2 linked regions of the Deinococcus aerius genome follow. Each later gene encodes a partner of the first gene's protein in a complex. Links are inferred from orthologs where the notes say so. Each region holds a gene or a part of one and is shown on either strand. Other genes may lie near its edges.

The links. Proteins that work in one complex are often made in the same cells at the same time.
Region 2: rny (region 1) and pfkA share a complex: the UniProt entries of both Bacillus subtilis proteins name them as parts of the possible RNA degradosome complex. The link is inferred for Deinococcus aerius from one-to-one orthologs.

Annotation. Positions count from the first base shown.
Region 1 is NZ_BFAG01000023.1:7,975-12,326, forward strand. Bases 970-3,850 are described here. They hold rny (ribonuclease Y), read left to right. Parts: upstream 970-1,506; coding sequence 1,507-3,195; downstream 3,196-3,850. Other genes in these bases: DAERI_RS20980 (AMP-binding protein), read left to right, coding at 970-1,304; DAERI_RS20990 (baeRF10 domain-containing protein), read right to left, coding at 3,433-3,850. Outside these bases: more of DAERI_RS20980, read left to right, coding at 1-969; more of DAERI_RS20990, read right to left, coding at 3,851-4,352. UniProt on the Bacillus subtilis protein: Endoribonuclease that initiates mRNA decay. Initiates the decay of all SAM-dependent riboswitches, such as yitJ riboswitch. Involved in processing of the gapA operon mRNA, it cleaves between cggR and gapA.
Region 2 is NZ_BFAG01000004.1:138,544-142,995, forward strand. Bases 952-3,932 are described here. They hold pfkA (6-phosphofructokinase), read right to left. Parts: upstream 2,957-3,932; coding sequence 1,946-2,956; downstream 952-1,945. Other genes in these bases: DAERI_RS07525 (endonuclease/exonuclease/phosphatase family protein), read right to left, coding at 952-1,036; DAERI_RS07530 (Hint domain-containing protein), read right to left, coding at 1,033-1,905; rsmI (16S rRNA (cytidine(1402)-2'-O)-methyltransferase), read right to left, coding at 2,983-3,825; DAERI_RS07545 (hypothetical protein), read right to left, coding at 3,875-3,932. Outside these bases: DAERI_RS07520 (VanW family protein), read left to right, coding at 1-32; more of DAERI_RS07525, read right to left, coding at 44-951; more of DAERI_RS07545, read right to left, coding at 3,933-4,102; DAERI_RS07550 (hypothetical protein), read right to left, coding at 4,174-4,452. UniProt on the Bacillus subtilis protein: Catalyzes the phosphorylation of D-fructose 6-phosphate to fructose 1,6-bisphosphate by ATP, the first committing step of glycolysis.

The sequences.
Region 1 (4,352 bases):
TGAACACCCGCCTCACCCCGCCTGAATATGCCTTCCAACTCCGGCACGCGCGGGTCTCCCTCGTCCTGGCCGATGCCACGCTGGCCCCCAAGGTGGAGGAGACCTGCCGCGAGCTGGGCATTCCCCTCTGGGTGCTGGGCGAGGGGAGCGACTTCGAGGATCGCCTGGGCGAGCAGGACCCCTCTCCCCTGCCCTACGCAGTCGCCGATGAGGACGACACCATCACGATTAACTACACCTCGGGCACGACGAGCAGCCCCAAGGGCGTCATGCTCACGCACCGGAACACGATGCTCAACGCGGTCGAGACGATCTATAACTTCCGGTTCGATCAGGACAGTGTGTACCTGCACACCCTCCCCGACTTCCACGCGAACGGGTGGGGCGGGGTGTGGAGCCCCTTCGGCGTGGGGGCGACGCACGTGACCTTGCCCGTCCTGCGCGGCGACACGATTCACGACGCCATTCACGCGTTCGGGGTGACGCACCTCGCCGCCGCGCCGACCGTGCTGAGCATGATCACCGACCCCGCCACCGCCCGAACCACACCCCGCCGAGTGCGCGTGGCGACGGCGGGCAGCCCTCCCCACGCCCGGACCATCGCCGATATGGACGCCCTGGGCTTCGACGTGCTTCAGGTCTATGGCCTGACGGAGACCAGCCCGCTCATCACGGTGGCCGAACTCTCGGAGGCCGAGCGGGCGCTGCCCACACCCCAGCGCGCCGCCCTGACCGCCAAGCAGGGCTTCGAGATGCTGCTCGCCGGGGAGGTGGAGGTCATGACGCCCGAGCTGACCCCCATCCCCCACGACGGGCAGACCCTCGGCGAGATCATGGTGCGCGGCAATCTCGTGATGAAGGGCTACCTCGACAACCCGGAGGCGACGGCCAAGGCGTTCGAGGGCGGCTGGTTCCACACGGGGGATGTGGCGGTTGTCCACCCCGACGGGCGCATCGAGATTCGGGACCGCAACAAGGACGTGATCATCTCGGGCGGCGAGAACATCAGCTCGGTCGAGGTGGAGGGCGTGCTGTACGCGCACCCCGCCGTGCGCGAGGCCGTGGTCGTTTCCCGCCCCGACGAGCGGTGGGGGGAGGTGCCCTGCGCTTTTATCGCCCTGCACGCGGGGCGGGCGGCGAGCCCCGAAGACCTCGACGCGCATGTGCGCCAGCAGCTCGCCGGGTACAAGGCGCCCAAGCACTACGTGTTCCGCGACGAGTTGCCCAAGACGGCGAGCGGCAAGTTCCAGAAGTTCCTGTTGCGCCGGGAACTGTGGGAGGGGCGGGAACGGGCGGTGAACTAGGGGAGAACTTTCAGAGCGCCGCCTGAGTCATGGCGGCGCTCTCCCTTTCCCCACCCGCCCCCGGTTCCCCCCGGGGTGCCGCGCTAGACTGTCGGGGAGTGTTCGCACTCGTACCACAACCACTTTTTCTGACACTTCTCGGGGCGTGCCCATGAGCCGCGCTGATGGACACCCCCACATTCGACCGAAAGGAAGGGCCAACATGACCATCTTGACCGTCATTCTGGCGCTCCTGGGGGGGTTGGCGGGCGGGTTCCTCACCGGGCAGTCGCGGGGACGGCAACAGAGGGCCGCCCTCGACGACCGGCTCCAGCAGGAGGCCCGCGCCGAGGCGGAACGTATCCGGGCCGGGGCGGAGCAGGACGCCCGGGTGATCCGTGAGCAGGCCGACCAGCGCCTTCAGGACGCCAACCGCCGCCTTCAGGAGGCCGACGAGCGCGAGCGGCAGAGCGCCCGGGGCCTGGAGGCGCAGCGCGAGCAGCTCCAGGCCCTGCGTGCCCAGGTGGAGGCCGAGCGCACCCGCGCCGCCCAGGACGCCGCCCGCGAGCGCGAGACCCTGAGCGCCGACCGCCAGGAGACCCGCCGCGAGCGCGAGGAACTCAAGCGCGAGATCGAGCGCCTCAACCGCCGCGCTGAGCAGCTCGACGCCCGCGGCGACAAGCTCGACGCCCTGGAGGAGCGGCTGGAGGGGCAACTGCGCGCCCTCGCCGGGCAGGAGGCCGACCTCGCGGAGCGGTCCCGGCAGATCGACCTGAGGCTGTACGAGGTCGCCGGGCTGACCCCCGAGGCGGCCCGGCAGCAGATCCTGGGCCAACTCGACGCCGAGCTGGAGGAGGAAAAGGCCATCCGGGTCAAGGCGATGACCGAGCGCGCGACCGCCGAGGCGCGGCGCACCGCCCGCAACGTCATCGCCCAGGCCATCCAGCGCAGCGCCTCGGAGACGAGCGCGCAGCTCAGCGTGTCTGTCGTCCCCATCCCCAACGACGCGATGAAGGGCCGCCTGATCGGGCGCGAGGGGCGCAACATCCGGGCCTTCGAGGCCCTGACGGGGGTGGACCTCATCATCGACGACACGCCGGAAGCCGTCATCCTGTCGAGCTTCAATCCGGTGCGGCGGGAGGTCGCGCGGCACGTTCTGGAGGCCCTGGTGGCTGACGGGCGCATCCACCCCACCCGCATTGAGGAGATGGTCCACAAGGCCCAGGACGAGATGAAGGCCTTTATCCACGCCCAGGGCGAGGAGGCGGCCATCGAGGCGGGCGTGGTGGGCCTCAAGCCCGGCCTGGTGCAACTGCTGGGGCGGATGTACTTCCGCACGAGCTACGGGCAGAACGTCCTGAAGCACTCGGTCCAGGTCGCGCACCTGACCGGCATCATGGCCGATGAGCTGGGGCTGGACGCCGCCATGGCTCGCCGCGCCGGGCTGATGCACGACGTGGGCAAGAGCATCGACCGCGAGATCGAGGGCACCCACGTCGAGATCGGGATCAACCTCGCGCGGCGGTTCGGGGAGCCCCATGAGGTCATTGACGCCATCGCGCACCACCACGACCCGGAGAATGGGGAAACGCTCTACTCCGTGCTCGTGGCCGCCGCCGACGCGATCAGCGCGGCCCGGCCCGGTGCGCGGCGCGAGGAACTCGAAGCCTACGTGCGCCGTCTGGAGCAACTGGAGCAGATCGCGGTCGCCTTCCCCGGTGTGCAGCAGGCCTACGCGATCCAGGCTGGGCGCGAGGTGCGCGTGATTGTCCAGCCCGAGCAGGTCAGCGACGCGCAGGCGACCCTGCTGGCCCGCGAGATCGCCGGGCGGGTCGAGCAGGACATGGAGTACCCCGGCCAGGTGCAGGTCACGGTCGTGCGCGAGAGCCGCGCCGTGGAGGTCGCCCGGTAGGGGAAGAGACAGGGGAAGGGGCGACCACGCGGCGTGCGGGTCGCCCCAAGCTTTGATCTCCACTCTGTCCCACTTCTGGAAGCTGCGCTGATGGGGCGATGTCGCCGGGTGGGCGCCCCCTCACCCCTGGCTGCGCCAGGCCCTCTCCCACGGGGGGAGAGGGTCAACCAGGCTACGCACCAGAGCGTTGTCCTGGGTCGAGATCAAAGCCTGGGGTTACCCGTCTCTCCTTCGTGGTCAGTAGCGGGGCAACCCGGCCAAGCCGCCGAACTCCCTCACCAGACGGTTCGCGTAGTCGCCGTGCAGCCGCTTGACCTCCACCCCGTAGAGGTCGATGAAGTCGGGCAGCACCTCCTCCAGGGTCACGCGCTCCATCAGGCTGCCGTCGAGGGGGCTTTCGGTCACGTCCTTCTGCGCGGTGAAGTAGGGCACCTCGCGGTTGTGGCTGCGGTAGACGTGCATCTGCGAGCCGTCCTCGGGGATGACGAGCTGGTAGAGCCGTCCCTCTTGCACCATCTCCAGCACGCGCTCGACCTCCATCACGCCGTGCTCCTGGATGTCGTGCAGGACCTGCTCCTCCATCTTCTGGCGGTGTGCCTCGACGATGGGGGTGATCTTTTCCAGAATCTCGGCGGGGTTGGCCCAGCTCGTGCCGCCGACCACGTTCGTCTCGCCGATGACCTCGTAGGGGGCCTTGTCGGGAATCTCGGCCTTGAACTCGGCGACACGCTGCACCGTGCCGACGAGGATGAGCTGCTTGATATCGAGAACATCCAGCACCTGGCCGAGTTGCTGAACTTTCTGGTTGTAGAAGCGTTGCCGCGCCGCGTCCTCCCGCGCCTCGAACAGGTCGGTGCCGCTGTCGCTGCGCGGGCCGCTGCCGGGCTGACCCCGCCCCGCCCCGCCGGAACCGGGAGCGCCGGGGACATGCCGGGTGCCCGAAACGATGGTGTCCCAGCGGTCGCCGTCGTCCAGCCGGACGTTCTCCTCGCTGCTGACCTCCTGCAACTCGCCCTGGCGCAGCACGAAGAGGCGGGCCCATTCGTTGTCCACCGCCATCACTGCCACGGTCGGCATCATCGCCAGAATGCTGTCGAGCAGCGACTTCAGCGGGCGGCCATAGTGGAACCGCTCGGGGAGGTCCGCCTGGATCTCGT
Region 2 (4,452 bases), on another replicon or contig:
CGGTCAGTCCCCAGGACGGGCGGGTGCGCTGAGCCAGGCCGCCTCAGGGTGGGGGCAGCCGCAGGTCGGCGAGCAGGGCGCGGTGGTCGCTGAGCAGATCGGGGAGGGCCGAAGCACGTTCGACCCGGGCGCCTTGCGTCCAGATGTAGTCGATGCGCGAGTGCCCGAAGCGGGCGTGGTGGGTGAAGCCGAAGCCGAGCCCCCCGGCCAGGAAGGCGTCGATCAGGCCGAGGGCCGACAGGTGGGCGTGCAGTTCGCCGTGCGGCGGGGCATTCAGGTCCCCCGCGAGGACGAGCGGGCCGGGCGTTGCCCTCAGAATGCTCTCCATGACCCCCACGAAGTCGCGCCGCACCGCGAGGCGGCGGGAGACTCGTTTCGGTAACGAGCGGCCCAACCGCACGTCACTGGCACTGGGCAGGAGTCCGAGGGTGGGGAGGTGGGTATTCACCACCGTCACCGTTCGCCCGGAGACCCCCACGGACGTGACGAGAACCGCGTGGGGCGAGCGGGGGAAGGACACGACCCGGGAGGAATGCACTTGCAGGCGCGAGAGCGTGATCAATTCGTCGTGCCGAACGAGGGTCCAGCCGGGGAAGGCGGCGCGCACCCGGGCCGTATATCCGGCCTTTCGGTTCCGGTCCAGGGCTTCTTGCAGGGTCACCACCTCCACCCGCTCCCGCCGGGCAAGGGCTGCGAGCCTTGCCGGGTGCGCGCCGGCAAAGTCGGTGTTCAGCGTCAGCACGCGCAGTGAAGAACCCTTTCCCTCTGTGCCGGACGGGAAGCGGGGCGGGACCAAGCCTACTTGTCCCACGGTAAAGGCGGCGGCAACGGCTACATTCAGGGCGGCCCAGTTCCACCTCCTCCCCCTCAGCGCCCTCCAGGCAAGCCAGAGGGGCAAGGGCAACAGCACCTGCGGCGGCACGAGGTCGAGTGTAGCGACGGGCCACCACGTCTCCGAGCGGGCGCGGGCGAGCAAGCCCCAGGCGAGGGTCAGGGCCGCGAACAGGAGGGAGAGGGCGGCGAGTCGGGACCTCACGGGCTGCGGGCGATGGAGGCGCGCACCACCCGCCCCGAAGGCCCGAAGTCCACCCGGATGAAGTCGTACCCGCCTGCCCCGTAGGTCCAGGTGGGGAGGCGGTTCAGGTCCGCACGGGTGCCCGGCTCGTTGGGGCTGCCGTACTGGACGTACACCTGCTCGCGCGTCCAGCCGATCAGCGCCCGCTCCTGCCCGGCCGGGTCGTTGGGAAGGGCCGGAGGGGGGGCGGGGCGGGACAGGGACAGTCTCCTCTCCACTTCGGCGACGTTCGTGTACAGGGCGGGAAGGGTGGTGCAGCGGGCCGGAATCTGCGCCCGGGCCTCCCCCTCGTAACCCTGGTTCACGCCGCCGTAGGCGAGAGACAAGACGTCCATCCCCTGGGGCTTCCCCAGAACGAGCAGGATGGTCGGGCTCAGGTCCTGCAGCCGCCACACGTCCTCCACCCGCGCGCCCTTCAGGGTCAGGTCGGCGTAGAAGCCGTCCATCACCTCGCAGGGAACGTGCCACAGGCCGAAGGGCCACACGTTCTGGCCGCTCAGGCGCGCGGCGAGGGCCTTAGTCTCCGCATCCCGGGTGAGGGGAAAGACGGCCTTGGTCCCCAGGTTCCGCCGCGGCAGCCACACCTGCCCGGCCCCGCCCGAGAGCCGGTAAGCGCTGGTCGTCTCCGCCGTGACGGTGAGGGGACGCCCCAGCCAGGGTGAACGGGGCACCTGCCGCCCCTGCGCGTCGGTCAGGAAGGCGGAGACCAGAGTGCGGCTCCCGACCCGCAGGCTGCCGGTGAGCAGCAACACGTGGTCCCCCACCCGCAGGCTCTCCACGGCGAGGGCCTGGCCCAGCAGCAACATTCCCAGCGTCAAAGCCTTGAACACAGCCCGAGCTTAGGGGAAGGGGCTGACGGGAACTTGAACCCTACACGCTCAGCGTCTTCGCGCAGCGGTACAGGTCGCGGCTCACGTCCTTGCGCTTCTCCCAGGTTTCCTCCAGGGGGGTGTAGCTGATCTCGCCGTTCATCCGGCCCACCATCACGCCCCGCATACCGTCCATCAGGGCGTAGACGGCGGCCTCGCCCAGGCGGCTGGCGAGGACCCGGTCGCTGCTGACGGGGGTGCCGCCGCGCTGGATATGGCCCAGGATGCTCACGCGCGTCTCCAGCCCGGTCCCGGCCTCGATGGCGTCGGCCACGCCCTGCGCGCCGCCCGGAAAGCCCTCGGCGACGATGATGATGGAACTCGCCTTGCCCTTCGCCAGGCTCTCCTGCACGGTGGCGACCACGCCGTCCACCGGCCTGGGGTCCTCCGGGATGAAGACCTCCTCGGCGCCGCCCGCAACCGCGACCTCCAGGGCGATGTGCCCGGCGTGGCGGCCCATCACCTCGATCACGAAGATGCGCTCGTGCGAGGCGCCCGTGTCGCGCAGCTTGTCCACGGCGTCCAGAGCGGTCTCGACGGCGGTGAAGTAGCCGATGGTGTGGTCGGTGCCGTACAGGTCGTTGTCGATGGTGCCCGGCACGCCGATCACCGGGATGCCGTGTTCCTGCTGAAGGTAGTACCCGCCGTGGAAGGAGCCGTCGCCGCCGATCACGATCAGGCCGTCCACCCCCCACTCGCGCAGGTACTCGGCCCCCTTGGCGCGGCCCTCGGGCGTGCGCCAGGTGTGCGAGCGCGCGGTCAGGAGGATGGTGCCGCCGCGCTGGATGGTGTTCGCCACGTCACGCGCGCCGATGATCGCCATATTGCCGCGGTGCAGGCCGGAAAAGCCCCGCCGCACCCCCACGACCTCGATGCCCTGGTGGGTGGCGGTGCGGACGACCGCGCGGATCGCCGCGTTCATGCCGGGCGCGTCCCCCCCGCTGGTGAGGACGGCCAGGCGCTTGACCCCGGCGGGGTTGGGGTGGACGGTTACGGGGTCGATGTCGGTCACGGGCAACTCCTCGTCGGGGGTGGGGCTCAGGTCTCCTGCGTGACCGCGAGGGCCAGCGCATAAGCGTCATTCTTACGCAAACCCTGGCCCATCAGCAATTCCCGGATCTCGCGGGCCCCCCGGCCCTCGCCCGCCCAGGTCCGGGCGAGGGCGGCGTGGTCAGGGACTTCCTCGCCGGGCACGGCTTCCCCTGTGGGTCGGCCCGCGACGACGACCACGATCTCGCCGCGGGTCCCCTCCTCAAACCGGGCCGCGAGTTCCGCCAGCGGGCCGCGCGCCGTCTCCTCGAAGCGCTTGGAGAGTTCGCGGGTCACGCTGGCGGCCCGCGTCTCGCCGCACGCCCGGGCCAGGTCGGCGAGCGTGGCGGCGAGGCGGTGGGGGCTCTCGTACAGGATGGTCGTCTCGGGGCGGGCGGCAATGGCCTCCAGGCGCTCCCGGCGCTCGCGGCCCGAGCGGGGCAGGAAGCCCTCGAAGGTGAAGCGGGCGTTCGGGAGCCCCGACAGCACGAGCGCCGGGACGAAGGCGGTCGGCCCCGGCAGCACCTCGACCGGGATGTCCGCCGCGACCGCCGCCCGCACGAGTTCCGCCCCCGGGTCGCTGATGCCCGGCGTGCCCGCGTCGGAGACGTAGGCGAGGCGGGGATACTGTTCCAGCACCTGCCCGGCGCGGTGCATGGTGTGGGCGTCGAGACGGACGAGGGGCTTGCCGATCCCCAGGTGGGTGAGCAGCGCCCCTGTCCGCCGCGTGTCCTCGCAGGCCACGGCGTCCGCCCCGCGCAGCACCTCCACCGCCCGCAGGGTGATGTCCCCCAGGTTGCCCACGGGCGTGGGCACAAGCCAGACGCGGGGGGAGGAGGGCTCGGGGGTCACGGACGACCTCCGGCCACAGTTCCCCGGGCTCCCGGCTGACCGTTCCTCCTCATTCCCCGGCTTCGCTCACTCCGCCCGCGGGCACGGCCTCCGCCACCAATCCCGGCACCGGCTTGAGGCGCACGCGCACCTTGCGGGGACGCTTGAGGACGCTGGTGATGCGCGCGCGCAGCAGTTCCGCCTCGCCGACCGTGACGGTCACGACCGTGCCTTCCGGGAGCCGCGCGCCGATCAAGACGACCACGCCGCTTTCCACGATGCCCTTGTACGCCCTCATATGCAGATCACTCTATTCCTTGCACTCCCGAAGAGTGCCCGGGGGAGCTAGGAGGCCTCCTGAACCGGGACTCACACTTCCCGGCCCTGGGCCCGGTGCTGCCGCCGCTCGGCCCCCGAGAGGGCCTCCCGCAGCGCGATGATCTCGCTCTCACGCGCCCCGCCCAGCCGCGCGTAGCGGTCGATCACCTCGGCCGCCTCGCGCCGCCGGTCCAGCCGCAGCAGGATGCTGCCCAGATGTTCGCCCCTCACGAAGTACGCGCGGGGATTTTCCGGGTCGGCGGCGACCTGCGCCCGCGCCGTCTCCAGGCGTTCCAGCGTGTCCCGGTGGCGGCCCACCTGCCAGCGCAC